DNA from 2 places in the Streptomyces sp. NPDC085460 genome. Region 1 is predicted to be linked to the other one. Evidence: riboswitches for the same ligand, from Rfam matches in the RefSeq annotation. Region 1 holds a riboswitch; the other holds the start of a gene.
What was found. Region 1 has a riboswitch for glycine ahead of gcvP (aminomethyl-transferring glycine dehydrogenase). Riboswitches for the same ligand answer to the same signal wherever they lie in the genome.
Positions count from the first base shown of each region.

Region 2: another riboswitch for glycine. It lies ahead of gcvT (glycine cleavage system aminomethyltransferase GcvT); the one in region 1 lies ahead of gcvP (aminomethyl-transferring glycine dehydrogenase).

Region 1 covers NZ_JBITTO010000004.1:574,964-590,093, forward strand. The annotation lists gene ACIGHB_RS13725 (PhzF family phenazine biosynthesis isomerase) at 1-283, shown strand, start outside; gene ACIGHB_RS13730 (CPBP family intramembrane glutamic endopeptidase) at 363-1,136, opposite strand; gene ACIGHB_RS13735 (glutamate-cysteine ligase family protein) at 1,471-2,976, opposite strand; gene ACIGHB_RS13740 (hypothetical protein) at 3,488-4,084, shown strand; gene ACIGHB_RS13745 (DUF5999 family protein) at 4,414-4,620, shown strand; gene gcvP (aminomethyl-transferring glycine dehydrogenase) at 4,690-7,575, opposite strand; glycine riboswitch at 7,755-7,854, opposite strand; gene ACIGHB_RS13755 (PRC-barrel domain-containing protein) at 7,968-8,336, shown strand; gene ACIGHB_RS13760 (DNA polymerase IV) at 8,696-10,192, opposite strand; gene ACIGHB_RS13765 (MerR family transcriptional regulator) at 10,305-10,922, opposite strand; gene ACIGHB_RS13770 (bifunctional nuclease family protein) at 11,226-11,693, opposite strand; gene ACIGHB_RS13775 (MerR family transcriptional regulator) at 11,818-12,576, opposite strand; gene ACIGHB_RS13780 (FHA domain-containing protein) at 12,611-13,546, opposite strand; gene ACIGHB_RS13785 (DUF881 domain-containing protein) at 13,628-14,551, opposite strand; gene ACIGHB_RS13790 (small basic family protein) at 14,557-14,889, opposite strand; gene ACIGHB_RS13795 (DUF881 domain-containing protein) at 14,886-15,130, opposite strand, start outside.
Region 2 covers NZ_JBITTO010000006.1:282,960-298,089, forward strand. The annotation lists gene ACIGHB_RS17645 (Ig-like domain-containing protein) at 5-1,222, shown strand; gene ACIGHB_RS17650 (Ig-like domain-containing protein) at 1,418-2,662, shown strand; gene ACIGHB_RS17655 (enoyl-CoA hydratase-related protein) at 2,745-3,512, shown strand; gene ACIGHB_RS17660 (ATP-binding protein) at 3,628-4,128, shown strand; gene ACIGHB_RS17665 (GNAT family N-acetyltransferase) at 4,439-5,077, opposite strand; gene ACIGHB_RS17670 (EF-hand domain-containing protein) at 5,153-5,368, shown strand; gene ACIGHB_RS17675 (DUF7010 family protein) at 5,457-6,011, opposite strand; gene ACIGHB_RS17680 (hypothetical protein) at 6,196-6,435, shown strand; gene ACIGHB_RS17685 (L-serine ammonia-lyase) at 6,500-7,870, opposite strand; gene glyA (serine hydroxymethyltransferase) at 8,031-9,299, opposite strand; gene gcvH (glycine cleavage system protein GcvH) at 9,324-9,701, opposite strand; gene gcvT (glycine cleavage system aminomethyltransferase GcvT) at 9,813-10,943, opposite strand; glycine riboswitch at 11,096-11,196, opposite strand; gene ACIGHB_RS17705 (AAA family ATPase) at 11,379-12,071, shown strand; gene ACIGHB_RS17710 (enhanced serine sensitivity protein SseB) at 12,180-12,920, shown strand; gene ACIGHB_RS17715 (enhanced serine sensitivity protein SseB C-terminal domain-containing protein) at 13,001-13,789, shown strand; gene ACIGHB_RS17720 (ABC transporter substrate-binding protein) at 14,015-15,130, shown strand, end outside.

The DNA.
Region 1 (15,130 bases):
CTCGCGCGGCGTGATCGCGACCGCCCTCGCCGCCGACCCCGGCCTGGGCTACGACTTCGTCTCGCGCGGCTTCTTCCCCGCCGTCGGCATCGACGAGGACCCGGTCACCGGCAGCGCCCACACCGCGCTCGCGCCGTACTGGTCGGCCCGCCTCGGCCGCGACGAGCTCACCGGCTTCCAGGGCGGGGCCCGTACCGGTCTGGTGCGCACCCGCCTGCGCGGCGACCGCACCCTCCTGACCGGCCACGCGGTGACGGTGATCGACGGCGACCTGCACGCCTGACGCCGTCGGCCGCCGCTCCGGTACGACGAAGGGGCGTACGGCACCGATGCCGTACGCCCCTCACCGCCCCCTCACGGACTCACACCGTCGGCAGCCAGTCCACCTTCCCCGCCAGCAGCCCGTATCCGACGAAGGCCACGATGTCGAGCAGCGCGTGGGCGACCACCAGCGGCCCGACCCGCCCCCAGCGCCGGTAGAGCAGCACGAAGACGACGCCCATCACCATGTTGCCGATGAAGCCGCCGATGCCCTGGTACAGGTGGTACGAGCCACGCAGCACCGAGCTCGCGACCAGCGCGGCCATCGGCGACCAGCCCAACTGGCCGAGGCGGCGCAGCAGATAGCCGACGACGATGACCTCCTCCAGGACGGAGTTCTGGATCGCCGAGAGGATCAGGACGGGGTACTTCCACCACACGTCCGGCAGCGACTCGGGGACGACCGTGAGGTTGAAGCCCGACGCCTGTGCCACCAGGTAGAAGGCGAGGCCGGCGCTGCCGATCCCGGCGGCGACGAGCGTCCCGCGCCCGAGGTCCGGCCACGGCCTGGTCCGGTCGAAGCCGATGGCCCTGAGCCCGGCCCCCTCCCGCAGCAGCAGGTGCGCCACGAGGACCACGGGCACGAGGGCCGTGGCGATGCCGAAGAGCTGCCAGGCGAGGTCGAGCCAGGGGCGGTCGGGGGCGTACGACCCGTTGAGGTTGGCGGCCTGTTCCTTGAGGGCGCCGGGCCGGGTCAGGGAGCCGATGAAGCTGATGAGCGAGGAGACCGCGCTCGCGCCGAGCGAGAGCGCGAGCACGATGAGCGTCTCGGAGCCCAGCACCCGCCGCGAGAGACCGCCCGGGGCCGTGTCCACGACCCTTTGTTCCGACACCACGCCCGGCTCCCGTTCCCGTCACGACCGTCTCGGGGACCACCGGCGGGTCCCCCGTACGACGATCATCCGCGACGGCCCACCCAGAACGCCATCCAGGCCCCGCCGGGAACGCCGCCCAGGCCCCACCCGGAGCGCCGTCCAGGCCCCACCGCTCGGAGCGCCGTCCAAGCCCCCGCCCGGCACGCCGCCTCTCCAGGCCCCACCCGGAGCGCCCTCCAGGCCCCGCCCGACACGCCCCTCCAGGCCCTACCAGGCACGCCCGCCCCTCCAGCCCCCGCCCGGCACGCCCTCCAGGCCCTCGCCCGGCGCCGTCTCAGGCGCCCTCGGCCCCCACCGCCCAGGTGTGCACCGGCTCGCCCTCCAGCATCAGCTCGCGGTACCGGCGGGTCGTCGCCGCCAGGGCCGCGTCCCGGTCGAGGCCGGACTCCAGGGCCCGGTGGAAGGTGTCGGCCTGCCAGGACGCGCCGTTGGCCCGGCGCCGGCACCGCTGCTCGATGACGCCCAGGTAGAAGTCGCGGTCCGCCGGGTCGACGTGCCAGGCGTCGAGCCCCGCCGCGGCCAGCGGCAGCAGCTCGTCGAGGACGAGGCGTACCGCGGGCAGCACCGCCGTCCCGCCCGCGCGGCCCGGCCGGGGCCAGCGCAGCTCCGCCTCGATGCCGTACCGGCACGCGGTGTCGAAGTTGGCCTCGGCGTCCTCGAACGCCATCCGCTTCCAGACCGGGCGCGGGTCGTCGGCGAGCGAGCGGACGAGCCCGTAGTAGAAGGCGGCGTTGGCGAGGACGTCCGTGACCGTGGGCCCCGCGGGCAGCACCCGGTTCTCCACCCGCAGGTGCGGGACGCCGTCCATCCAGCCGTAGACCGGCCGGTTCCAGCGGTAGACGGTGCCGTTGTGCAGGACGAGCTCCTTGAGCTGCGGCACCCCGCCGTCGTCGAGGACCCGCAGCGGGTCCTCCTCGTCGCAGAGCGGCAGCAGCGAGGGGAAGTAGCGCACGTTCTCCTCGAAGAGGTCGTACACCGAGTCCACCCACCGCTCGCCGAACCAGGTGCGCGGCCGCACCCCCTGCGACTGGAGCTCCGGCGGGCGGGTGTCGGTCGCCTGCTGGAAGAGCGGCGGACGGGACTCGCGCCACACCTCGCGGCCGAAGACGAAGGGCGAGTTGGCGCCCAGGGCTATCTGCACGCCGGCGACGGCCTGGGCCGCGTTCCAGACGGAGGCGAAGCGGGCCGGGGTGACCTGGAGGTGCAGCTGGACCGACGTGCAGGCGGCCTCCGCGATGATCGACTCCGCGGTGTGCCGGAGCCGTTCGACGCCCTGGATGTCGACGGTGATGTGTTCCCCGCGGGCGACCAGGATCTGGTCGTTGAGCAGGGCGTAGCGGTCGGCGGCGGAAAGGTTCTCGAAGACGAGATCGCGCTGCGAGAGGGTCGGCAGTATGCCGATCATGACGACGCCGGCGTCGACTTCGGCCGCCTTGCGGTCGGCATATCCCAGGCCGGTTCTCAGCTCTTCCGCGAGCCGGTCGAAAACCCGGCCCCCGAGCCGCCGCGGAGCGATGTTCACTTCCAGGTTGAACATTCCGAGTTCGGTCTGGAAATCAGCGCTGGCGATCTTTTCGAGGACGGCGTCGTTCAACATCCGCGGGAGTCCGTCGGAACCTGTGAGATTGAGTTCGATCTCGACGCCCATGAGGTTCCGCGGACGGTCGAACCGCTGCTCCGCGAGGAGCCGGGCGAGCCCCGCCAGACACTGCTGGAGCTTGCGCCGGTAGCGCTGCCGGTCGGCCGGGCCGAAGCCGTCCGTCGCGACCTTCTCCCCCATCGAGGCGTACCTCCCGCGTGGGCGGCCCGGGCGGGCCGCGCGTACGGACGATGATGCCCACGCCACTGATCGACAACGCCTGCGTTTCCGGCCGCTCCGCGGATAGTCTGGTACGAACCTGCCGCCGCGCGCACGGCCCTCCACCTCCGGACCGGCTGACGACATATACCACTGTCATATTGCCCTGCCGGTGCGGGCGGCACGACTTTCGGAATTCTGACGTCCGGCTTGCCGGGGAATGCGAGGACGGAGATCCTGTCTTCGCTCCGATTCCGCTCCACGATCCACCGCACGCGGCCTGATGAGGTCTTGTCAGGAATATCGGCGGCGTCTAGCGGAAACACTCTGTGAACACGTGTCGTATAAACTCCGCGGACGAGGCAGAGCGCCGGCGACGGCCATGACCCATGGCCCCCCGCTCCGCCCCCGCCGCCGACAGCGCCGTCGTACCAGTCCCTTGGCCGTGCGTTCCCGTATCCCCGTGTCTCCTGAGCGAGAGGCGACCCACACGATGCTCCGACCCTCCCCGGCCCCCGCGCCCGCCCTCCGCAGCGTCCTCGCTGCACTCGGCTCGCCCACGGCCGTCCGCGAGGCCCGCACCCCGGCCCTGCGGGCCGCGCCGGGGCCGCTGAGCCCCGAACTCCCGCTGCCCGTCCATGTGCTGAGGATCTCCGAGGCGCCGGGGCAGGCGCCCGGCACCCGACTCGTCGGCTGGCGGTTCCTGATCCGGAGCGGGGACCGGGCGATCGCCGCCGCGGACACCATGCTCACCCCGGACGGCTGGTCCTTCTCGCACTTCTTCGAGGGGCCGTACGTCGCCGCCACGGAACGCGCCCTGGTCCAGGCCGAGGCGCTGCCGGGCACGTACGAGCCGCGGCTGCTCTCGGTGCCGGAGCTGTACATGCTGACGCTGTGGCTGCACGCCGAGCCGGACCCGGACGGCGCCGACCCGGCGGCCGAGTCCGCCGACGTCCTCGTGCCGCTCGCCCCGGCGCCGCCCGGCATCGCCGCCAACCGCCCCTACCGGGTGGCGGATCTGCTGCCCGTGCTCAGCACCCGGCTCGCGCCGCCGCCGCTGCTCGGCTCCGCGGCGCCCGCGCCCGCCTGATCCGGCCCCGCGCACCGCCCCGTGACCCGACCGGGTCACGGGGCGCACTGCTGTCCGGAAACCGTGCCCGAACGCCGTCGCCGAACACCCCTCCCGTACGGACTAGCCCGCTCGGGCCATCCCGAACCACCCGAAATAGCGGGGGTGTTGACCTGAACCGCCCCTGCGGGTGATGCGTCTTCCCAGGAGAGGACGAGCTGACGCGAAATACCTGCGGAAGACCGTCCGTGCGGCAAGACTGGGGACCGGAACCGAACCGACCGACGGGGGCGGCCATGAGCGCGACGAGCCGCAGGACATCCACCACGACGCAGCGAAAGAACCCACCCATGTGCGAGCACCAGCCTGCCTGTCCCACCGCCGACTCCGCCGACCGCGAGGCCGCCCATCCTGTGGCGTGCCACCCGGAGCAGGGCTGGAGCCTGCTGTGCAACGGTGTCCTGCTCTTCGAGGACACCGGCGAACTGCTGCCGGACGGGCAGATCATCGCTCCGCACCGGCCGCTCACGACGGGCCGGGTGACGACGGCGGCCTGACCGCCGCTCGGGCACGGCCGAGGGCCGGCCCGGAGGAGACTCCGGACCGGCCCTCTGTCATGCCTGCGGTCAGTGGTCGTACTCGTCCAGCGGCGGGCAGGAGCAGACCAGGTTCCGGTCGCCGAAGGCGCCGTCGATGCGGCGGACCGGCGGCCAGTACTTGTCGGCGGCCGAGACGCCGGCGGGGAAGACCGCCACGTCACGGTCGTAGGCGTGGGTCCACTCGCCGCCGAGCGCCGCCGCCGTGTGCGGGGCGTTCGCCAGCGGGTTGTCCTCGGCGGGCCACTCGCCGGAGGCGACCTTCTCGATCTCGGCACGGATCGCGATCATCGTGTCGCAGAAACGGTCCAGCTCGGCCAGGTCCTCGGACTCGGTCGGCTCGATCATCAGCGTGCCGGCGACCGGGAAGGACATGGTCGGCGCGTGGAAGCCGTAGTCGATCAGGCGCTTGGCGATGTCGTCGACGGAGACGCCGGTGGCCTTGGTCAGCGGGCGCAGGTCCACGATGCACTCGTGGGCGACGAGCCCGGCCGGGCCGGTGTACAGCACCGGGTAGTGCGGCTCCAGGCGCTTGGCGATGTAGTTCGCCGCGAGGACGGCGACCTGGGTGGCGCGCTTGAGGCCCTCGCCGCCCATCAGGCGGACGTAGCTCCAGGAGATCGGCAGGATGCCGGCGGAGCCCCACGGGGCGGCCGAGATGGGGCCGACGCCGGTCTCCGGGCCCGCGGTGGGCTGGAGCGGGTGGTTCGGCAGGTACGGGGCGAGGTGGGCGCGGACGCCGACCGGGCCGACACCCGGGCCGCCGCCGCCGTGCGGGATGCAGAAGGTCTTGTGCAGGTTGAGGTGCGAGACGTCGCCGCCGAAGTGGCCCGGCTTGGCGAGGCCGACCAGGGCGTTGAGGTTGGCGCCGTCGACGTACACCTGGCCGCCGGCCTCGTGGACCTCGGCGCAGATGTCGGCGACGTGCTCCTCGAAGACGCCGTGCGTCGACGGGTAGGTGATCATCAGCACGGAGAGCTCGTCGCGGTGCTGCGCGATCTTGGCGCGCAGGTCCTCGACGTCGACCTCGCCGTCCTCCGCGGTCTTGACGACGACGACCTTCATGCCGGCCATCACGGCGGAGGCGGCGTTGGTGCCGTGCGCGGAGGACGGGATGAGGCAGACGGTGCGCTGCTCGTCGCCGTTGGCGCGGTGGTAGGCGCGGACCGCGAGGAGTCCGGCCAGCTCGCCCTGCGACCCGGCGTTGGGCTGGATCGAGACCTTGTCGTAGCCGGTGACCTCGGCCAGACGCTCCTCCAGCTCGGTGATGAGCGTGGCGTAGCCCTGGGCCTGGTCGATCGGCGCGAAGGGGTGCATCTGGCCGAACTCGGGCCAGGTCACCGGCTCCATCTCGGTGGTCGCGTTCAGCTTCATGGTGCAGGAGCCGAGCGGGATCATGCCGCGGTCGAGCGCGTAGTCGCGGTCCGAGAGGCGGCGCAGGTAGCGCAGCATCGAGGTCTCGGAGCGGTGCGCGTGGAAGACCGGGTGGGTCAGGTACGCGTCGGAGCGCAGCAGTCCCGCGGGAAGGCCGTCCTCGGTGGCGGCGTCCAGGGCCTCCACGTCCGCGTCGACGCCGAAGGCGCCCCAGACGGCGGCGAGCTGGGCGCGGCCGGTGGTCTCGTCGCAGGAGACCGAGACGTGGTCGGCGTCCGCCCGGTACAGGTTGACGCCGGCCTCGCGGGCGGCGGCGACGACGGCGTCGGCGCGGCCGGGGACGCGGGCGGTGATCGTGTCGAAGAACGCGCCCTGGGTGAGCTCGACGCCCCCGGCGGTCAGACCGGCGGCGAGGATCGCCGCGTACCGGTGGGTGCGCTGGGCGATCTGCTTGAGACCGTCCGGACCGTGGTAGACGGCGTACATGCCGGCCATCACGGCGAGGAGCACCTGCGCGGTGCAGATGTTGCTGGTGGCCTTCTCGCGGCGGATGTGCTGCTCGCGGGTCTGGAGTGCGAGGCGGTACGCCTTGTTTCCGTCGGCGTCGACGGAGACGCCGACGAGGCGGCCGGGAAGGGAGCGGGCGTGCTTGTCCTGGACGGCCATGTAGCCGGCGTGCGGGCCGCCGAAGCCCATCGGGACGCCGAAGCGCTGGGTGGTGCCGACGGCGATGTCGGCGCCGAGCGAGCCGGGCGAGACGAGCAGCGTGAGGGCGAGCAGGTCGGCGGCGACGGTGACGATCGCGCCGAGCTCGTGGGCGCGGTCGATCAGCGGCTTGATGTCGCGGACGGCACCCGAGGCGCCCGGGTACTGGAGGAGGACGCCGAAGACCCCGCGCTCGGCGATCTCGGCCGGGATGCCCTCGCTCAGGTCGGCGACGACGACCTCGACACCGGTCGGCTCGGCGCGCGTCTCGATGACGGCGATGGTCTGCGGCAGGGTGTCGGCGTCGATCAGGAACACGCCGTTCTTGACCTTGCCGACGCGGCGGGAGAGCGCCATGGCCTCGGCGGCGGCGGTGCCCTCGTCGAGGAGGGAGGCGCCGGAGGTCGGCAGACCGGTGAGGTCGGCGACCATCGTCTGGAAGTTGAGCAGCGCCTCCAGGCGGCCCTGCGAGATCTCCGGCTGGTAGGGCGTGTACGCCGTGTACCAGGCCGGGTTCTCCATGACGTTGCGGAGGATGACCGGCGGGGTGAAGGTGCCGTAGTAGCCGAGGCCGATCATCGGGGCGAGGACCTCGTTGCGGCCGGCGAGCGCGCGCAGCTCGGCGAGGACCTCGGCCTCGGTGCGGGCTCCCGGCAGGTCCAGCGCGTCGGCGTTCTTGATGACGTCCGGTACCGCGGCGGCGGTCAGCTCGTCGAGCGAGCCGTAGCCGACCTGGGCGAGCATCTTGGCCCGCGCCTCGGCGTCGGGTCCGATGTGCCGCTGCTCGAAGGGGATGCCCTGCTCGAGCTCGGAGAGCGGGGTGCGGTTGGCGGTCATGATGCGGGGGCCTCCTGGTCGTCACGACCTGCGAGGGGCACCACGGCGCGGGTGCCCGGACGGCCTCCCCCTCTGTCATCTCAACCTGAGAGCTTCACCGGCACGCCCGTGGGCACGCCGGCTTTCACCGTCGGTGAGAGCGGATGCCGTCGGACTCCCGCCCTGCTTTCCAGAGTGACCTCGCCCGCGCGGTACCGGGTGCCTGAGAGATTCCGGGGAGGATTTGCTCCTTCGGCGCCCCCGGAAACCTTCTCCGGAGGACTCTCCCGCACGGTGTCGACAGCCACAGCCAGCCTACCAGCGCGGTTGTCGCCCGCATCGCTCAAGTGGCCGACATCCCAGATGTGCACTTTCGTAGGGGTGTAGAGCAGTTGCGACCAGTTGGAGGGACCGTGCAGACCGACATCGATCCGCGCAGCCTGATCGGCCGCAAGGCGTACGACCGGAACGGGCACAAGATCGGAACCGTGGACGAGGTGTACCTGGACGACGCGACCGGCGTGCCCGAGTGGGCAGCCGTCCGCACCGGCCTGTTCAGCCGGGACGCGTTCGTCCCGCTGGAGCCGAGCGAGCTGGCCGACGACGGTCTCCACATCCCCTTCGAGCGCTCCCTGATCAAGGACGCCCCGGACTTCGGCGTGGGCCGTCACCTCTCCCCCGAGCAGGAGCTCCAGCTCTACCGCCACTACGAGCTGACCCTCCCGCCGCCGGACGCGATCCCCGACTTCGGCCGCCTGGCCGGCCAGGACGACGCAGCGTAGGGCCCCGCCTCCGGGTTACGGCGCACGGGCCTTCCGCCTTGCCCCTTGCCCGGTCGGGCCGGGGGCAGGGCCTTCCGTATTGCCCGGTCGGGCCGCGCGTACGGCCTTCCGCCCTGTCCGGTCGGGCCCCGTCCGCCTTCTTTCCCGCCGGATCGACTCCGGAACGGCCGGATTCCGATCCACCCGGCCGACTCCGGGCCTGACCGACTTCCGATCTCCGGGGCCGGTTTCGCACCGGACGGCCTCCGCGGCGCTCCCGACCGGCGCGGGACCACTGATCGGGGCACCTGCCCGCGCCCATCCGCCCAGCCCGGCGCACGCGCCCGGCCACGCCGGCCGCGCGCCCGCCGCCGGACACGTCACGCGGCGCCCACCTCACCCACCGAACCGGCACCGGCGCGGGCCGCCGGGGCGTCCGCTCCCTCCGCCCCCGTGACGCCGCCGGGCACCAGCGGCAGCGGATCCGACGGCTCCAGCTCGGGATCGTCCACCGCGAAGGTCCGCACCCGCCCCGGTGCCGTACTGCCGGGCTCCTCGAACCGGACGGTGACCCGCCCGAGCCCGCTGCCCTGCACCCAGCCGGCGCCCAGTACCGCGTGCCGCACGTCGTGCCCGGGCGCCCACCGGCGTACGACGGCCTCCACGGCCGTCCCCGGCCCGGCCACGCCGTCCGCCGCCGCGTCCCCGGCCCCCGGCGGCCCGGCGGCTTCCCCGGCGGCCCCCCGCCCCGCCTCCTCCGCCGCCGTGCCGGAGGAGTCCGCCCCGGCCCCCGCTTCCGCCTCCGCCTCCGCCTGGGCGAACAGGTCCTCCTGCGTGTAGTCGGCGAGCCCGCTCACCCCGACCCCGAGGAGCCGCACCCCGCCCGTGGTGTCCACCAGTTCGAGGAGCCGCTCCGCCGCCTCCCGCACCACCAGCGGATCGTCCGTCGGCCCGCGCAGGGTCTCGGACCGGGTCAGCGTCGAGAAGTCGAACCGGCGCACCTTCAGCACGATCGTCCGCCCCGAGTGCCCCGAGCCCCGCAGCCGCGCCACGCACCGCTCCGCCAGCCGCTCCACCTCCAGCCGGATCCGCAGCCGGTCGTGCAGGTCGATGTCGAAGGTGTCCTCGACGGAGACCGACTTGGCGTCCCGCTCGGCCACCACGGGCCGGTCGTCGTGCCCGAGCGCCATCCGGTACAGCGAGGCCCCGTGCGACCGCCCGAGGATCCGTACGAGCTCGTCCTCGCCGGCCTCCACCACGTCCGCGACCGTCGTGATCCCGGCCCGCCGCAGATGGTCCCCGGTGGCCGGCCCCACCCCCGGGATGATCCGCACCGACCGGGGCGCGAGCAGCGCCCGCTCGGTGCCCGGCTCGTACAGCACGAGCCCGTCCGGCTTCGCCTCCTCCGAGGCGATCTTCGCGAGCATCTTCGACCCGGCGAGCCCCACCGATCCGGTCAGCCCCGTCGTCGCCAGGATCTCGGCCCGCAGCCGCTCCCCCACGGCCCGCGCGCCCGCGCTGTCGTCCGCCAGCCCGCCGGCCTCCAGGTCCACGAACGCCTCGTCGAGACTGAGCGGCTCCACCAGCGGCGAAAGCCGCCCCAGGAGCTCCATGACCTGCCCGCTGATCGCCCGGTAGAAGGCGAAGCGCGGCACCAGGTACGCGGCGTTGGGCGCGAGCCGCCTCGCCTGCCCCATCGGCATCGCCGAGTGCACCCCGAAGCGCCGCGCCTCGTACGAGGCCGTGGCGACCACCCCGCGCGGCCCGAGCCCGCCCACGACGACCGGTTTGCCGCGCAGGCTCGGCTTCGACGCCTGCTCGGCCGCGGCGAAGAAGGCATCCATGTCCAGATGCAGGATCGTGGGGGCGGCTCTCACGTCTCCGATGCTGCCTCACGCCACTGACAATCGCCCGTACGGGCGACGGGCCCGCACCGGCCGGGGGTTACCCTGCGCGGAGGACCGCCGGGATGAAGCATCCGGGACGGCCTCAGACGGCCCGGTCGCGCCGCCGCCGGGCCAGCTCGTCCTGCGGGTTGTGCCGGACCAGCGTCTCCCCGGTGTCCACACGCTCTCCGTGCAGCTGGGACAGCGCCGACTCGACGTCCCGCCAGACGACCCCCACCGCGATGCCGAAGACGCCCTGCCCGCCCTGGAGCAGGGAGACGACCTCGTCGGGCGAGGAGCACTCGTAGACGGTCGCACCATCGCTCATCAGCGTCATCCGCTCCAGGTCGCGGAAGCCCCGGGCGCGCAGGTGCTGCACGGCGGCCCGGATGTTCTGGAGGGCGACGCCCGTGTCCAGGAACCGCTTGACGATCTTCAGGACGACGACGTCCCGGAAGCTGTAGAGCCGCTGCGTCCCCGAGCCGTACGCGGGCCGCACGCTCGGCTCGACGAGCCCGGTGCGCGCCCAGTAGTCCAGCTGGCGGTAGGTGATGCCGGCGGCGGCGCAGGCCGTCGGACCGCGATAGCCGATCGCCTCGTCCGCCGGCCCGGCGCTCGTCTCCGTACCGAAGTCGCCCACACTGCCGTGAAGCGGATACGGACCGCTCTCCTCGGACACGCGTCCGAGCGAGCTCCCTGCCGTACCGTCCGCGCTGCTCATCACGCCGACCCTCCGTCCTTGACCTGCCCACTCGAAGGTAGGCAGTCGCTCGGGGTGCGTCAACGATCGCCACACTCGGCACGCCGAGTGATAATCACCCAGAGAGTGGTTTCACGTATCCCACTCCGGGGAAAGGCTACTCGAATGCGCCGACAGCGCTCTCCGGTCGCCCCCTCCGCGCCCTCACCCGCCCCGCGCCCGGCACCGACCGCTCACCGGCACCGACCGGCCTCCGCCGCCTCCTACCGGTCACCGGCACCGCTCACCGGCACCGACGGCTCACCGGCACCGACCGGCCGCGGGTCACTGGCTCCCGAAGTCCTCGGGCGAGATCTGGTCGAGGAACTCGCGGAACTTCTCCACCTCGTCCTCCTGCTCGTCGGGGATCGCGATGCCGGCGTCGTCGAGGACCCCGTCGCTGCCGAAGATCGGCGAACCGGTCCGCAAGGCCAGGGCTATCGCGTCCGACGGCCTCGCGCTCACCTCCACGCCGCTGGCGAAGACCAGCTCGGCGTAGAACACCCCGTCCCGCAGATCGGTGATGCGCACCTGGGTGAGCTCCTGGCCCACGGCCTCCAGCACGTCCTTGAACAGGTCGTGCGTCAGCGGCCTGGGCGGCGCCATGCCCTGCTGGGCGAAGGCGATCGCGGTCGCCTCGCCGGGTCCGATCCAGATGGGCAGGTACCGGTCGCCCCCCACCTCACGCAGGAGCACGATCGGCTGGTTGGAGGGCATTTCCACCCGGACACCCACAACGTCGAGCTCGTTCACACAGCAACCCTAGGACGTGCCCGACCGGTTTGGATAGTCGGGCCCCCGGCCGGCGCCCCCGCGGCCCGCCCCGGAACCCCCTCCGCGCCCCGCCGGGGAGCCGCCGGAGAACGTCACCGAAGGGTCACTGGAGGCGGATCCCGAGGGCCGTCTGCACCAGCGCGGCGTGCAGCCGCACCGACAGCTGCGCCAGCTCGGCCGCCGTCTCCTCGGCGTGGGCCCTGGTCTGGGGGTTGCGATGCCGGCGCAGCGGCGCCACCACCTGCTCGATCAGCCCGGCCTCCCGGTCCGCGGACGCCTTCACGGCGCGCAGATGCCGGGGTTCGAGGCCGAAGCGCCCCAGGTCGGCGACGATCCGGGCCACGTTCACGGTCTCCGCGTCGTAGCCGCCGCCCTCGCTCTCGCCGATCAGGCCGTACGACTCCCACTCCGCCAGCTCGACCTCGGTGACCCCGGCCGCGGCGACCAGCTCCGCGCGGCCGAGGCGCGCGGCGGTCGGCCGGTCCCCGCTCTCGCCGTCCGCGGGCGGGTCGAGCAGCCCGTCCAGCAGATCACGCCGCCGTCCGGGCGCGGGCAGCGTCACCTGCTCGCCGCGGGCGAGGGCGTCGAGATGCTCCCTGATGACCTTCAGCGGAAGATAGTGGTCACGCTGCATCCGCAGGACGGCGGCGAGCCGCTCCACGTCCTGCGGGCTGAACTTCCGGTACCCGGAGGCCGTACGACGGGGCTCGACGAGCCCCTCGGCCTCCAGGAAGCGGATCTTGGAGATCGTCACTTCGGGAAACTCGTCCCGCAGCTGGTTCAGCACGGTGCCGATACTCACCAGCCGGTCGCCCGCGGTGGCGGTGCCGGAGCCGGCACCGCCCATCGGTGTTCGCACCATGGACCTTTCCTGAAGGATCTCCGCCAGGCGTGTGTCAGACGCCTCGCTGGCTCGCGTAGAAGACCAGCCGGTACTTGCCGATCTGCACCTCGTCGCCGTTGTTCAGCACCACGACGGAGTCGATCGGCTCACGGTTGAGGTAGGTGCCGTTGAGGCTGCCGACGTCGGCGACGGTGAACCGCCCGTCCTGGCCCCGGCGGAACTCGACGTGCCTCCGGGAGACCGTGAAGTCGTCCAGGAAGATGTCGCTCTGCGGGTGTCGGCCGGCCGTCGTCAGCTCGCCGTCCAGCAGGAAGCGGCTGCCCGAGTTCGGACCGCGGCGCACCACGAGCAGAGCGGAGCCCGGCGGCAGCGCCTCCACGGCCGCGAGGGCCTCGGGGGACAGCGCCGGGATCGCGATCTGACCGGTGGTCTCCGCGTCGTACGCCTCAAGACCGGAGATCGAGATGGTCGACGTCGTCTCGGAGGGACGCTCGGCGGCGATCCCGCCCCGCAGCGGCGTACCGCAGTGGGAGCAGAAACGGCTGTCCGCCGCGTTGCGGCGACCGCACCTCGTACACACCGGCATGGACGCGTCCTCCTGCCGCGGCTGCCCCGCGGAGGTCTGGGTCGCGTACGGATCGGGGTTGAACCCTCCACCCGTACTTGAGGTTGATGGTTCACCGAAACCTATGCGCGCGGCACCGGCGTGGTCAACAGACGACGCGCCCTGCGCGCCCGGAATGTCGCCACCGACCTCGTCACGGAAGAGCGGGCGCTCGCCGCCCTGCTCCTCGCTCTGGGCGTGGCGCGGCGCGCGGTGCCTGGCGTTGCCGCCGTCCTCGCGTGCGCTCTTGCCGAACAACTTCGCAAACAACTTCACGGGCGATTCCCCTTGACCGAAACAGACCCGCCCGTGGGGCAGGACGAACCGAGATCCATCACACCTGCCGACCCGGACACCTTCACAACGTCCGTATCCTCCGGACAGTTTCCACCACGCACCACCGTTGTGGTGCGCCGACCCCCCGCAACGCTCCAGCCCATGTCGCGGGACCCCCCACCCCCTCTCTCACGGGGAGGACGACCGAGCGTAGTCAGGCCGCTTCGCGGGTCGCAAGGCGTCGACGACGATCTTCGCCGACCGCTCCACCGTGGCCGTGGCCTGCTCCTTCTCCAGGGTCTGCACGACGCCACCGGGGATGTTGAGCGCGGGCTCGAGATCCTCGGGCTTGCCGATGACCTTGAAGACGTACGGAGCGGTCACCTGCGTTCCATCGATCCGCATGTCATCACCGCCGCCGGTGAAATAACTGTTGGCCACCACCCGCACACCGTCGACCTGGATCGCCTCGGCACCGGCCGCGCGCAGCTCCTGGATGGCGTCGAGCAGCATGTCGGACTCGACCGCCCCGACCGGGTCGGTCACGGTCAGCGTGATGCCGGGGCCCTCGGCGGCCACCGTGCCGGCCAGGATCCCGAGCTGCCGCTCCTTCTCCTGCGTCTGGCGGCGGGCCTCCTCGGCCTGGTCCGAGCTGGACTCCAGCTCCGACCGCTGCTTCTCGAGCCGCGCCTTCTCGTCCTCCAGGCGCTGCGTGCGGTCGTCGAGCTCGTCGAGGATCCGTACGAGGTCCTCCTGCCGGGCCCCGCGCAGCGCGCTGCCCTCGCTGGTGGAGGAGACCTGGATGGCGAGGCCGAAACCGAGACAGGCCAGGAGCAGTGCCACCACGAGCTGGGCCCGCGTCACCCGCGGCGGCCACAGGGCGTCCGCCAGGCGCCGCCGCCCGTCCGGCGCGCCCCCGGCACCGGCCGCGGCCTCCGGGGAGGACACAGCCCCCTCGGGAGCGCTCTCACCGCCCTCCACGGACGCGGGCATGGGCCCGGGCAAGGCCGCCGGGGCCTCCGGCGTCTCCCGCTGCCCGGCCGGCTGCGGCGCCTCCGCGGCCTTCGGCTCCTCGCCACCCGGTCCGGGCTGCTCGTTCGGGTTCACACTCATCGGCCTCACGCCCGGAAGACATGGCGGCGGATCGCGGCCGCGTTGGAGAAGATCCGGATGCCGAGCACGACGACGACACCGGTGGAGAGCTGCGCGCCGACGCCGAGCTTGTCGCCGAGGAAGACGATCAGCGCGGCCACGACCACGTTGGAGAGGAAGGAGACGACGAAGACCTTGTCGACGAAGATCCCGTCGAGCATGGCCCGCAGGCCGCCGAAGACCGCGTCGAGGGCGGCGACCACGGCGATCGGGAGATAGGGCTCGACGACCGCCGGAATCTCGGGCCGGACCAGCAGTCCGGCCACGACTCCGACGATCAGGCCCAGTACGGCGATCACGATGTTGCCTTCCCCTTGTCGGCCGTGGCCCGGCCGGTCGGCGTCGCCGCCCCGGCCCCCAGCGGCTCAGCTGTACGTACGATCAGGCTCGGCGCGGCCGGAAGGCTCAGCGCGCCCTCGACCGAGATGCTGCTGCGGATCCCGAAGTTCTCCACCAGCGCGTGCAGGTACTGCCCGTCCGCGCTGTCCTGGAAAGCGGTGTTCAGCCGCTGGCCGTCGCCGACGGCGAGCACGGTGTACG
Region 2 (15,130 bases), on a different contig from region 1:
ACGCGTGACACGTGTATGGGAACGGGCCGGGCAACTCCTCGCGGTCGCGGGGCTCCTCGTGGGTCTCGCCGGCTGCACCGGATCGGACGGGGAAGGAGGCGTCGGCCTGGGGCTTCCGGGCAAGGCGCGGGCGCCCGGGGACGTGATCCGGGTGAGCCCGGAGGACGGCAGCCGGGCGGTGCCGCCGGAAGGACCCCTGGAGGTACGGGTGGACAGCGGGCGGCTCGAACGGGTGAGCGTGACCCAGGTGGCGGACGGGCGCCGCTCCGCCGTGGCCGGCGCCTTCACCGCCGACGGGCTGCGCTGGCGGCCCGCCGAGGGCACGCGGCTCGCGCTCGCCGCGAAGTACAGCGTGGACGCGGTGGCGCTCGACGCGCACGGGCGCCGTTCGGCCCGGCACACCACCTTCACCACGGTGGTGCCGGAGAGCCGCTTCATCGGCTACTTCACTCCGGAGAACCGTTCCACTGTCGGCGCCGGCATGATCGTCTCCTTCGGCTTCAACCGCCCGATCGAGAACCGGGCGGAGGTGGAGCGGGCGATCCGGGTCACCGCCGACCCGCCGGTGGAGGTCGTCGGCCACTGGTTCGGCAAGGAGCGGCTCGACTTCCGCCCGGCCCGGTACTGGGCGGCCGGCACCAAGGTGACCGTCGAGCTGGCGCTGCGGGACGTCGAGGGCGCCCCCGGCGTCTACGGCATCCAGCGCAAGACGGTCGGCTTCACGGTGGGCCGCTCCCAGGTCTCCCTGGTGGACGCCGCCGCGCACACCATGGAGGTGCGCCGGGACGGCAAGGTCCTGGCGACGCTGCCGATCACCGCCGGCGCGCCGAAGACCACCACGTACAACGGGAAGATGGTGGTGACCGAGCGGTACGACGTGACCCGGATGAACGGCGCCACGGTCGGCTTCGGCGGCGAGTACGACATCAAGGACGTGCCGCACGCCATGCGGCTCACCGAGTCCGGCACCTTCATCCACGGCAACTACTGGGCCGACGCGTCCACCTTCGGCTCGGCCAACGTCAGCCACGGCTGCGTGGGGCTGCGGGACGTGAAGGGCGGCGGCGCCGAGACCCCGGCGGGCTGGTTCTACGACCGGAGCCTCATCGGGGACGTCGTGGAGGTGGTCAACTCCCAGGACCGCGAGGTCGCTCCGGACAACGGTCTCGGCGGCTGGAACCTCGACTGGGAGGGCTGGAAGGCCGGATCCGCGCTCCGCTGACCCCGCCCTGGTCCCGGGGCCGGACGCGGGCACCTCCCCGCTCGCCTCCGGTCCCGCCCCGACTGGGACTGAACGGTGACATTCACGTGGAACTTTCGTGTCTTCCGGTGTGATTATCTAGCGCCGTGCGCGGGACGTGCGTACAGGGGGTGGGGCCCGGCCTGCGGCCGGGTCGTGCGAGGGGAGAAGACCATAGTGAACGGGCAGCCGATATCGGGGCGGTCGGCGCGGCGGCGGAGCCTCCGCCTCGGGGCCCTGGCGACGGGGGCGCTGCTGCTGGTGCTGACCGCCTGTGGCGGTGAGGAGCCGTCGAAGACCGCCGGCGGGGCCGGGGCGAAGGGCAACGGGCAGGGGACCGTGGCCCCCGACAACGCCGCCTCCCAGGCGGTCGTGACGATCCTGCCGAAGGACGGCGCCGACTCGGTCGCCACCAGCGGGGCCCTCAAGGTCTCCGCCGAGCAGGGCAAGCTGACGACCGTGACGGTCGCCGACTCCAAGGGCGGCGCGGTCGAGGGGAAGATCTCGGCGGACGGCGCGAGCTGGGAGCCGCTGGCCCATCTGTCGGCCGGCACGCAGTACAAGGTCCACGCGATCGCGAAGGACGCCGAGGGCCGCGAGTCGGCGAAGGACACCACCTTCACGACGCTGGTCCCGAAGAACACCTTCATCGGCCACTACACGCCGGAGGCCGACTCGACCGTCGGCGTCGGCATGCCGGTCTCCATCAACTTCACCCGGGGCATCACCGACCCCGAGGCCGTGGAGAGGGCCATCAAGGTGACGGCCGAGCCGGCCGTCGAGATCGAGGGCCACTGGTTCGGCAACGACCGCCTCGACTTCCGTCCCGAGGAGTACTGGAAGGCCGGCACGAAGGTCACCGTCGAGCTCAACCTGGACGGCGTCGAGGGCCGCCCGGGCGTCTACGGCAAGCAGAAGAAGTCGTACTCCTTCACCATCGGCCGCCGTCAGGTCTCCACGGTCGACGCGAGCGCCAAGACGATGAAGGTCGAGCGCGACGGCACGATCATCAAGACCCTGCCGATCACCGCGGGCGCCCCGTCCACGACCACGTACAACGGCCAGATGGTCATCAGCGAGAAGTACAAGGTGACCCGGATGAACGGCGCCACCGTGGGCTTCGGCGGCGAGTACGACATCAAGGACGTGCCGCACGCGATGCGCCTGTCCACCTCCGGCACCTTCGTGCACGGCAACTACTGGGCCCCGAAGTCCACCTTCGGCTCGCAGAACGTCAGCCACGGCTGCGTCGGCCTCTCGGACACCCGGGGCGCGGGCGACAGCTCCACGCCGGCCGCCTGGTTCTTCGACCGCTCGCTCATCGGTGACGTCGTCATCGTGAAGAACTCCAAGGACAAGCAGATCAAGCCGGAGAACGGCCTGAACGGCTGGAACATGTCCTGGGCGGAGTGGACCGCCTAGGTCCCCGCCGTCGCGGACGGGCCCGGTGCTGTGAGCAACAGCACCGGGCCCGTCCGCGTTAACGCGCACTAACCTCTCTCCCATGACTGTGAACCTCGAAGTCGCCGACGGCGTCGGCACGATCCGCCTCGACCGCCCGCCGATGAACGCCCTGGACATCGCCACCCAGGACCGGCTGCGCGAGCTGGCCCAGGAGGCCGGCGACCGCGACGACGTGCGAGCCGTCGTCCTCTACGGCGGCGAGAAGGTCTTCGCGGCCGGCGCGGACATCAAGGAGATGCAGGTCATGGACCACGTGGCCATGGTCGAGCGGTCGCGCGCGCTCCAGGACTCCTTCACCGCCGTCGCCCGCATCCCCAAGCCGGTCGTCGCCGCGATCACCGGGTACGCCCTCGGCGGCGGCTGCGAGCTCGCGCTCTGCGCCGACTACCGGATCGCCGCCGACAACGCGAAGCTCGGCCAGCCCGAGATCCTGCTCGGCCTGATCCCCGGCGCCGGCGGCACCCAGCGGCTCTCCCGCCTGGTCGGCCCGTCCAAGGCGAAGGACCTCATCTTCACCGGCCGGATGGTGCGCGCCGACGAGGCCCTCACGCTCGGCCTGGTCGACCGGGTCGTCCCGGCCGCCGAGGTGTACGAGCAGGCGCACGCCTGGGCCGCCAAGCTGGCGCAGGGCCCGGCGGTGGCGCTGCGGGCCGCCAAGGAGGCGATCGACCAGGGCCTGGAGGCCGACATCGACACCGGCCTCGCCCTCGAACGCACCTGGTTCTCCGCGCTGTTCGCCACCGCGGACCGCGAGACCGGCATGCGCAGCTTCGTCGAGGAGGGCCCCGGCAAGGCCAAGTTCGCCTGACCGGCCGCCGTCCGGACCGTCGTCCGACGGTCCGTCACGGCGACGCGCCGTCCCGCGGGGGCCATTCCACCGGAACGGCCCCCGCGGGCCGTCTCCGGCGGCCATGATGGGGGGCATGGCGGGCCTGGAGAGCAGGGAACAACCACGGCAGGGGAGTGTGCCCGCCGCACGGTGGGCACCGACCCCGGAGGACGAAGAGGCCCTCTCGGCGATGGACCGGTACGGCAACCCGGCGGAGGTCGACGTCCGCCTGCCGTCGCTGCCGGAGTCGGCCCGGATCGCCCGGCGGATGACCCAGCACGTGGTGCTCCGGCAGTGGGCGCTCGGCCCGACCCTCGCCGAGCACGCGGTCCTGCTCGTCTCCGAGCTGGTGGGGAACGCGGTCCGGCACACCGGCGCCCGGGTCTTCGCGCTCCGCGCCCAGCGGCGCCCCGGCCGGATCAGGATCGAGGTGCGCGACCCCTCGCGCGGCCTGCCCTGTCTGATGCCGGTGGGTGAGCTCGACGTCAGCGGACGGGGCCTCTTCCTCGTCGACAAGCTCTCCGACCGGTGGGGCGTGGACCTGGGGCCGCGCGGCAAGACGACCTGGTTCGAGATGCGGGTCACCGACCGCTGAACGCACGGAAGCCCCCGTGCGCCGTGGTGGGGCTGCTGGGGGCTTCCGTGTGATGCGCCGTGGACGGGGGGGGGTGTATCCACGGCCGCTTGGACGACCTGGCCCGGGTCAATGGGGGTCGTTCCCTCGACTATGACAGACGCCGGACCCATCGCCAAGTGCCTGTATCGCCATCAATACGGACATACCCCTACGTTTTAACTGTGAATCGTTGGTGACCTGCGGCACTTGCCTTGCAAACTGTGAATGGCTATGCGGTTCACCGATTGTTTCCCTCGATCATCCACATGCTGGACGCCCGTGCGCCCTTCTACCGGGCCGTGAGCAGGGCCTCCGACGCCACCGGGCGGTACCCCGCCGCCTGGAAGGTCCGCACGCTCCGCGCGTTCCCCGGCGACTGCTGCGCCCACACCACGGGGTCCGGCGTCAGATGGCGGGCCGCCGTGGCCAGCGCCCGCCCCAGACCTCGGTGGCGGACGCCCTCGTCCACCTCGATCGCCGCCTCCATCCGCCCGGCCACACCGCGCCCCAGGATCAGCACCCCGCCGTCCGCCGCCCACACCCGTACCTCGTCCCGGTACTTCAGGGCCCGCGCCACCCTGGGGTGCCCGGGGTCCTCGATCTCCCGCAGCTCCACCGGCGGAGGGCCCGGCAGGGCGTCGGCGACCGTCAGCAGGTCGATCGTGTTCATCCGCCGGCCGGTCCGAGTCATCAGCCGCACCAGGAAGCCCGGGTTCATGCTCGCCGCGAGCGGATCGCTCCCGGTGGCCGCGAGCTCCGCCCGTACCCACTCCGGGTCGACGTCGGCGAAGACCACCGAGTGGGCCGTGAAGGCCAGCACCCCGGCGTCCCGCCGGTCCGGCTGCGGCACCACCGTCGTCCCGCCGTCCATGGGCGGGAACTCCCCGCTCGCCGCCGCCTCCAGGATCCGTGTCACGTCACCGCTCATACCGCCATCATCGGACACCGCCGCGCCCGCTAATCTGACCACCGTCAAAGACAGCACCGAGAAGGGGCGGAAGCAGTGGCGGACATCGAGTCGGCACGCACGGCATTCAACCGGTACGACGTGGACGGGGACGGCTTCATCACCGCCGCGGAGTACAAGAGCGTCATGGCGCAGCTGGGTGACTTCAACGTCACCGAGACGGTCGCCGAGGCCCTCATCAAGCAGCGCGACGACAACGGCGACGGCCGCCTGTCGTGGGACGAGTTCTGGTCCCACCTCAGCAAGGCGTGACCCGGGCCTGACCGGCCCCGGCCCCGGGGCCGGGCGGCGCTCGCGAGCAGCCGCCGCCCGCCCCTCGGCCCCTGAGGGCCCCGGCGCGTCAGTCGCGCGCCACCAGCAGCGCGGTGCCCCACAGGGCCAGGGCCGCGGGAAGCGCCACGGCCGCCCGTACGGCCTCCGCCGACAGGCCGGCCGCCAGCAGGCCCGTGCCGATCGACGCGAGGGCCGTCAGGGCCGCCGCCAGCCATCCGTACTGGCGCTGGTCGTAGAGGCGGGCCAGCGGGAAGAAGTGCAGGCCGACGACGAGGCAGAGGCCGACCGGGATCCACTCCTGGCGCCCGGCCGCGTTCGAGGCCGCGATCACGGCGACGATCGCCGCGGCCTCGACCGCGTTGACGATCCCGACCCCCCGGTTCCACCGCTCAGGGAGCCGCACCGGACGGGTCACCTCGCGGGCCGTCCACCGGAACCCCGCGGCCAGCGTCCCGGCCACCAGCAGGGCCGCCGACACCCCGGCGACGACGAGCCCCGGCGCGGGCAGTCCCGAGCCGCCGGCGAGCGCCCACACCGCCGCGAAGACGGAGAGCACGACGATCCCGCGGCGGCGCAGGGTGCGGGTCAGAGTGGAACATTCGGCATCCGTGGTCATGGTCATGACCGGACCCTAGCGACGAATTCCGGCCTTCATCGGGGAATCCGGACATCCGTTCGGCGATTGGCCTAGACCTATTGCCGGAGAGGGGGCGCGCCGATACCTTTCCTCCTGGCTGCGCAGCCGGGACGAAACGCACGGCACCATCCCGCACCACATCGCATCGTTCATTTCAGGAGGACATGCCATGTACCGTCGCGTCGCCGCCGCCCTCGCCACCGCGGCCACCGCAGGAGCACTCGCCCTCGGCACCGCCGGCACCGCCGAGGCCGCGGGGCCGGGCTTCTACGCCCGCAGCCACCACGCCTCGTACGCCGAGTGCCAGGCCGCCGGCCAGGCCGGCGAGTGGATCTGGGGCAAGATCTACTTCTGCGAGCCCTTCCACCCCTCCCGCCCGGACGTCTACGTCCTCTGGGTCCGCTACTGACCCGAACGCCCGACGGCCGGCCCCGCGGGGGCGGGACCGGCCGTTCGTCGGGTGCGCGCCGGGCTCAGCACTCGATGATGTTCACCGCGAGACCGCCGCGCGCGGTCTCCTTGTACTTGACGCTCATGTCCGCGCCCGTCTCCTTCATGGTCTTGATGACCTTGTCGAGGGAGACCAGGTGGCTGCCGTCGCCGCGCATCGACATCTTCGCCGCCGTCACGGCCTTGACCGCCGCCATGCCGTTCCGCTCGATGCACGGGATCTGGACCAGGCCGCCCACGGGGTCGCAGGTCAGGCCCAGGTTGTGCTCCATGCCGATCTCCGCCGCGTTCTCCACCTGCTCGGGGGAGCCGCCCAGGACCTCGGCGAGGGCGCCCGCCGCCATCGAGCAGGCCGAGCCGACCTCGCCCTGGCAGCCGACCTCGGCGCCGGAGATCGACGCGTTCTCCTTGAAGAGCATGCCGACCGCGCCGGCCGCGAGCAGGAAGCGCACGATGCCGTCCTCGTCGGCGCCGGGCACGAAGTTCATGTAGTAGTGCAGGACGGCGGGGATGATGCCGGCCGCGCCGTTCGTCGGGGCGGTGACCACGCGCCCGCCCGCCGCGTTCTCCTCGTTCACCGCCATCGCGTAGAGGGTGATCCACTCCATCGCGTGCATGGCCGGGTCGCCCTCGGAGCGCAGCTTGCGGGCCAGCGTCGCGGCGCGGCGGCGGACCTTCAGGCCGCCGGGCAGGATGCCCTCGCGGGACATGCCGCGCGACACGCAGGACTGCATGACCCGCCAGATCTCCAGGAGGCCCGCCCGGATCTCGTCCTCGGTGCGCCACGCCTTCTCGTTCTCCAGCATCAGCGAGGAGATCGACAGACCGGTCTCCTTGGTGAGGCGGAGCAGCTCGTCGCCGGTGCGGAAGGGGTACTTCAGGACGGTGTCGTCCGGGATGATCGGGTTCTCGCCCGCCACCGCGTCCTCGTCCACGACGAAGCCGCCGCCGACGGAGTAGTACGTCTTCTCCAGGACGAGCGCGCCCTCGGCGTCGTACGCGAAGACCGTCATGCCGTTGGCGTGGTACGGGAGCGCCTTGCGCCGGTGCAGCACCAGGTCGGCGTCGAAGTCGAAGGGGATGTCGTGGGCGCCGAGCAGGTTGATCCGGCCGCTCGCCTTGATCCGCTCGAACTCGTCGTCGGCGTTCTCCACGTCGACCGTGCGGGGCGAGTTGCCCTCCAGGCCGAGCAGGACCGCCTTCGGGGTGCCGTGCCCGTGCCCGGTGGCGCCGAGCGAGCCGTACAGCTCCGCCCGGACCTTGGCCGTGCCCGCGAGCAGCCCCTCGTTCTTCAGCCGGCGGGCGAACATCCGGGCCGCGCGCATGGGGCCCACCGTGTGGGAGCTCGAAGGACCGATGCCGATCGAGAACAGATCGAAGACCGAGATGGCCACGGGAGGACTCCTTGTGGGGGCTAGACGCCGTTGTCTGCCGGGGTGGAGCAGAAAAGCGTGAGAGGTGACGACATGGGGCGGGGCACCGCGCCCACTGTCCAGTGTGCGCGGTGCCCCGGAACTTTCGAACGAACGAACCCAGGAACGAAAGCGTACGAAATTACTTCAGGCCGGGGTACAGCGGGTGCTTCTCGGCCAGAGCGGTCACGCGCGCCTTCAGGGACTCCGCCTTGTCCGCGTCGAAGCCCGGCTTCAGCGTCTCGGCGATGATGTCGGCGACCTCGGTGAAGTCCTCGGTGGTGAAGCCGCGGGTGGCGAGGGCCGGCGTGCCGATGCGCAGACCGGAGGTGACCATCGGCGGGCGCGGGTCGTTCGGAACGGCGTTCCGGTTGACCGTGATGCCCACCTCGTGGAGCCGGTCCTCGGCCTGCTGGCCGTCGAGCTCGGAGTCGCGCAGGTCCACCAGGACCAGGTGCACGTCCGTGCCGCCGGAGAGGACCGAGACGCCGTGCGCCGTGACGTCGTCGCGGACCAGGCGCTCGGCCAGGATCCGGGCGCCGTCCAGGGTGCGCTGCTGGCGCTCCTTGAACTCCTCCGAGGCCGCGACCTTGAAGGAGACGGCCTTGGCCGCGATCACGTGCTCCAGCGGGCCGCCCTGGAAGCCGGGGAAGACCGAGGAGTTCAGCTTCTTGGCGAACTCCTTCTTCGCCAGGATGATGCCGCCGCGCGGGCCGCCGAGCGTCTTGTGCGTGGTGGAGGTCACCACGTCCGCGTACTCGACCGGGTTCGGGTGCAGACCCGCCGCGACCAGGCCGGCGAAGTGGGCCATGTCGACCCACAGGTACGCCTCGACCTCGTCGGCGATCCGGCGGAACTCGGCGAAGTCCAGCTGACGCGGGTACGCCGACCAGCCGGCGATGATCACCTTCGGGCGGTGCTCCTTGGCGAGGCGCTCGACCTCGGCCATGTCGACCAGGCCGGCCTCGTCCACGTGGTACGCGACCACGTTGAACTGCTTGCCCGAGAAGTTCAGGCGCATGCCGTGGGTGAGGTGGCCGCCGTGCGCCAGGTCGAGACCGAGGATCGTGTCGCCCGGCTGGGCGATCGCGAAGAGCGCGGCCTGGTTGGCGGAGGCGCCGGAGTGCGGCTGCACGTTGGCGTACTCGGCGCCGAACAGGTCCTTGATCCGGTCGATCGCGATCTGCTCGGCCACGTCGACGTGCTCGCAGCCGCCGTAGTAGCGGCGGCCCGGGTAGCCCTCGGCGTACTTGTTGGTGAGGACGGAGCCCTGGGCCTCCATGACCGCGACCGGAGCGAAGTTCTCCGAGGCGATCATCTCGAGGGTGGACTGCTGGCGGCGGAGCTCGGCGTCGACGGCGGCGGCGACGTCCGGGTCCAGCTCGTGGAGGGGAGTGTTCAGAAGCGACATGAAGCGATCCCTAGGGGGTCTCGGTCAGCCTGCGGTGAAGGCGGTGTACTCGTCGGCGGAGAGCAGGTCGTCCGGCTCGCCCGAGATGCGCACCTTGAACAGCCAGCCGCCCTCGAAGGGGGCGGAGTTCACCAGCGAGGGGTCGTCGACGACGTCCTGGTTGGCCTCGACGATCTCGCCCGTCACCGGGGCGTAGAGGTCGCTGACGGACTTGGTCGACTCCAGCTCGCCACAGGACTCGCCCGCGGTCACGGTGTCGCCGACCTCGGGGAGCTGCACGTAGACGACGTCACCGAGGGCGTTGGCCGCGTGCTCCGTGATGCCGACCGTGGCGACGCCGTCCTCGACGGCCGACAGCCACTCGTGCTCCTTGCTGTAGCGAAGCTGCTGGGGGTTGCTCATGGCCTGATTCTCCTGGATCGGGGGAGTGCGGATGTACGTGGGTCTTGCGGGGTGAGACGCGTTCCGAGACGAACGCGTCACGTCCGGGGCGGACCCCGGACGGGAACCCGGCTACTTCTGGCGCTTGTAGAAGGGCAGGGCCACGACCTTGTACGGCTCGTGGGTGCCGCGGATGTCCACCCCGACGCCCTCGGTGCCGGGCGTGGCGTGCGCCGCGTCGACGTACGCCATGGCGATCGGCTCGCCGAGCGTCGGCGACGGGGCGCCGGAGGTGATCTCGCCGATGACCTCGCCGCCGGCGACGACGGCCATGCCGGCGCGCGGGACGCGGCGGCCCTCGGCGATCAGGCCGACCAGCTTGCGCGGCGGGGCGGTCTCGGCGCGCTCGGCGGCGGCCTCCAGCGCCTTGCGGCCGACGAAGTCGCCCGGCTTCTCGAACTTCACGACCCGGCCCAGACCGGCGTCGAAGGGGGTGAGCGAGGTGGTCAGCTCGTGCCCGTACAGCGGCATGCCCGCCTCCAGGCGCAGCGTGTCGCGGCAGGAGAGGCCGCACGGGATGAGGCCGACGCCCGCGCCCGCCTCGGTCAGCGCCGTCCACACGCCCTCGGCGTGCTCGGGCTTCAGGAAGAGCTCGAAGCCGTCCTCGCCGGTGTAGCCGGTCCGGGCGATCAGCGCCGGGACGCCGGCGACCGTGCCGGGCAGACCCGCGTAGTACTTCAGACCGTCCAGGTCGGCGTCGGTCAGCTGCTTGAGGATGCCGGGGGACTCCGGGCCCTGCACGGCGATCAGGGCGTACGCGTCGCGGTCGTCGCGGACCTCGGCGTCGAAGCCGCCGGAGCGGGCCACCAGGGCGTCCAGGACGATCTGCGCGTTGGAGGCGTTGGCGACGACCATGTACTGGGAAGACGCGGCCTCGGTCTCGCCGAGGCGGTAGACGATCAGGTCGTCGAGGATGCCGCCGTCCTCCTGGCAGATCATCGTGTAGCGCGCGCGGCCGACGCCGATCGTGGAGATGTTGCCGACCAGGGCGTAGTCGAGCAGCTCGGCGGCCTGCGGCCCGGTGACGGTGATCTCGCCCATGTGGGAGAGGTCGAAGAGACCGGCCCTGGTGCGGACGGCGTTGTGCTCGTCGCGCTCGCTGCCGTACCGCAGCGGCATGTCCCAGCCGGCGAAGTCGGTCATGGTCGCGCCCAGCGAACGATGCAGGGCATCGAGGGCGGTCAGACGGGGGGTGGTGCTCATGATGGACGTGGCTCCCGGGTCCCGAAGGCGGAAAACATGACAGGCAAGGACGGTCCTCCCCATCTGTCATGGAACCTGAGAGGTTCACCGGGGGCATCCCCGGCTTGCACCTTGGGTGGGGACACGACAGGTGTCCCGCTTTTCAGATCTGCCTCATCCACGCGGTACGGGGCCTGAGAGATTCAAGGGAGGGTCTTGCTCCTTCGGCGCCCGGACGGCCGAGGCCGGTCCGGAACTCTCCCGCGCGGATTCGAGCGGCCGGTATGCGGTTGTCCAGCTGTACGGCGCTGCGCGCGCCTGGCGCGCACATCCTCGCACACGGTGTCGGCGCGGCAAATCGCTTGTCACGGATTACCGTTTCTTTACACTTCGTGGGCAAGGGTCTCCGTGAGGTCTCCCGGTACGTCCCCCGGGGACCCGACAGGGGGAGCAGCGATGAGGATCCAGCACACCGGCGTCTTCGCGACCGACGCCGCCATACCGGCTCAGCGGCCCCGCGCCCGGACCCGCGCGCGCGGGCGCGTGGTGCGGGACCTCCGCGAGCGCGGCGGGCGCGGCCCGCGCGCCCTCACCTTCGCCGCCGGTGACGTCGTGGTCGTCTCCGGGCTCCCGGGCAGCGGCAAGTCCACGCTGCTGCGGCGGGCCGCCGAGGGCCGCGGCATCGACTCGCAGGACGTCCGGGAGCGCTGGGAGGCCCGGATGCCCCGGATGGTGCCGTACGCGCTCTACCGCCCGCTGGTCCGGATCGCGCACTACGCCGGGCTGTACCGGGCCCTGCGCTCCGGCGCCGGAGTCGTCGTCCACGACTGCGGCACCCAGTCCTGGGTCCGCGGCTGGCTGGCCCGCTCCGCCGCCCGGCGCGGCCGCGCCCTCCACCTCGTCCTCCTCGACGTCGACCCGGACACCGCCAGAGACGGGCAGCGCGAGCGCGGCCGGGGCGTCTCCGCGTACGCCTTCGCCCGGCACCGCAGAGCCGTCGGCCGGCTCGTCGCCGCCGTGGAGTCGGGCCGGCTGCCCCGCGGCTGCGCCTCCGCCACGCTTCTCGACCGGGACGCCGCCGCGGCCCTGCGCCGTCTCGGCTTCCGGGAGTCGGGCTTCCGGGACGAGGGACTCCGGGACGCGGGCTGAGGCCCGCGTCCGCCCGGGGGCGGGTTCTGGTCACAGCCGGGGCGGGGCGGCGTTAGGGTGCTGCGGGACGGCCGGGACCGGGCCGTGCGAGGAGGGGACGGAACCACCGTGGACGTGACGTGGCCGGGCAACGAGCTGGAGGAGGCGCTGGCCGCCGCGCTCGGGGAGCCCGCGGCCGGAGGCCGGCTCATCGAGGTGCTCGGCCGCAGCCAGGTGTGGGTCCCGCTGCCCAACGGCGGCGGCCCCGACAGCCCCGACCTGGACCTCGCCACCATGGAGATCGGCGGCGCCGCCTTCGTCCCCGTCTTCAGCTCCCAGGAGCAGTTCCTCGCCTGCGTCGGCGACCACATGTCCTTCACCGTCGCCCCGGCCCGTGACTTCGCCCGCGGCCTGCCCCCGCAGCTCGGCATCGCGGTGAACCCCGGCGGCACCGTCGGCGTCCCGCTGCCCCCGCCCGCCGTCGCCGAGCTCTGCCGGACCGGCCGCACCGCCCTCGACGGGCCCGCGTCCGGCGGCCGGGTCCGCCTCTTCGAGCCCGACTGGCAGGACGACCCGGTCGACTTCCTCGCCGCCGCCTCCGCCGAGTTCGAGGCCACCGGGGTCGTCGCCACCGCCCGCCGCACCCTCGCCAGCGTCGAGGGCACCGAACCGGCCCTCTTCATCGGCGTCCAGCTCACCGGCTGGGACGGCGTCGACCGCAACGCGCCGCTGGACGCCCTCGGCCGCGCCCTCGGCCGCGTCGAGGTGGCCTGGCCGGTCAACCTCATCCTCCTCGACATGGCCGCCGACCCCGTCGGCGACTGGATGCTGGAACGGGTGCGCCCCTTCTACCGGCGCACCGACGGATGACCCCCGGCCCTGTCTAAGCTGGACCGACCGAGAACGAACCACCGAACCGAGCCGTACGAGACAGAGGGGCGGAACCCAGGGTGAGCGCGTCAGGCGCGACCGGACAGGTCGAGCACATGCTGCGCCAGGTGGCGCCCGGACGCTACGACGCGTACGAGGGACTGCTGCACGCCCTGGCCGACGGCGAGTTGTACATGCTGCTCTGGCAGGGCTCGGCGGGCTCGCCGGAGGCCCAGTACGGCAACATGGAGGTCGACGGCTACGGCTACGCGCCCTGCGTCACCTCGGCCGGCGAGCTCGCCGCCTCCGGCTGGCACCGCGCCCACGAGCGCGTCACCGGCCGCGAGATCGCCCGCGCCCTCTACCCCGAGCGCTGGGGCGTCTGGCTGAATCCGCACGCCCCCGGCGGCGGCGTCGGCATTCCCTGGTCCGATCTGCGCCGGATCGCCACCGGCCTCGACCGGATGCCCGCCGGGCCGCTCCGGGTCTCCGAACCCGCCCTGGAGATCCCGCAGTTCTACGCCCAGCTCACCCAGAACGCGCACCGGACGCCGGCCGTCCGCTCGCTCCGCCGCGGCTGGGTGCAGCCCGCGCTCGGGACCCCGTACCTGGTCATCGGCCTCGACCTGTACGACGGTTCGGCGGCGGCCGTGGACGAGGTGCGGGCGATGATGCGCCAGTCGATCGGCAGCGTGCCCGAGGGCCTGCCGGTCTCGACGGTCGCGCTCTCCGACGCGTACGACCCGGTGGCGCTCTGGCTGAAGGCCCACGCCCGGCCCTTCTACGACCGCGAGGCGCACGGATCGCCGTCCCAGCATGCGGGATCCCACCGTCCGGGATATGGCTACCCGCCCGCGCAGCACCGCTGAGAACCGCTCCGCCCCCCGACCCCGCTCTGGCCGAAATTCCTTGCCAGGGCGGGGTTTTGCGTCCGCTTGAGCCCGCTCCCGCCGCCGATGTCCGGCATCGGACCGTTTTGGTGAGTGTCCGGGTCTCAGGTTGGTATCACCGCTATGCGGACTGTTCTCTGCCGCGTCACTCGCCAGTAGCGTTCGGCCGGTCAAGACCACACATGGCGACCCAGGGGTGGACCCATGCGCATACTCAATTCCCGGTCGACCCGGGCTCTGACGGCGGCCATCGCGGTCGGCCTCATCGCCACGGGCTGCGCGAGCGACCGGGACAAGGAAGGCAACAAGGGCGGGGCCAAGGACACCTTCGTGTTCGGCGCCCCGGGCGACCCGGCCTCCCTCGACCCGGCCCTCGCGAGCGACGGCGAGACCTTCCGGGTCACCCGTCAGGCGTTCGAGGCGCTCCTGGAGCACGAGGCCGGCGGCAGCAAGCTCGTCGGCGGGCTCGCCGAGAAGTGGTCGAGCAACACCGAGGGCACCGTCTGGACCTTCAACATCCGCCAGGGCGTGAAGTTCCACGACGGCGAGGCCCTCGACGCGGCGGCGGTCTGCGCCAACTACGACTACTGGTTCAACTGGAAGGGCACCTTCCAGTCGAGCGCGGTCTCGTACTACTGGCAGACCATCATGGGCGGCTTCAAGGCCAACGAGGACAAGGAGACGCCCAAGGCGAACTACAAGTCCTGCACCGCCAAGGACCCGGCCACCGCCGTCATCGAGGTCTTCGAGCCCTCCGCCAACCTGCCCGGCGGCTTCTCCCTGAACGCCCTCGCGATCCACTCGCCGAAGGCGCTCAAGGAGTACGCGAAGCAGCAGGCCACCGCCAAGGGCGACGCCATCACGTACCCCAAGTACAGCCAGGAGGCCGGCACGGTCGCCGGCACCGGCCCGTACAAGATCACGAAGTGGAACAAGGGCAACAAGGAAGTCACCCTCGAGCGCTTCGACGACTACTGGGGCGAGAAGGCCAAGGTGAAGAACCTGGTCTTCCGCACCCTGGACACCGAGGAGGGCCGCCGCCAGGCGCTCCAGGCCGGTGACATCGACGGCTACGACCTCGTCGCGCCCGCCGACATCAAGACCCTCGAGGGCGCGGGCTTCCAGGTCCCGACCCGTGACGTCTTCAACCTGCTCTACCTCGGTATGACGCAGGAGGCCAACCCGGCGCTGAAGAAGCCCGAGGTCCGCCAGGCCATCGCGCACGCCGTCGACCGCGAGAACATCGTCAAGACCCAGCTGCCCGAGGGCGGCAAGGTCGCGACCCAGTTCATGCCCGACACGGTCGCCGGCTACTCGGAG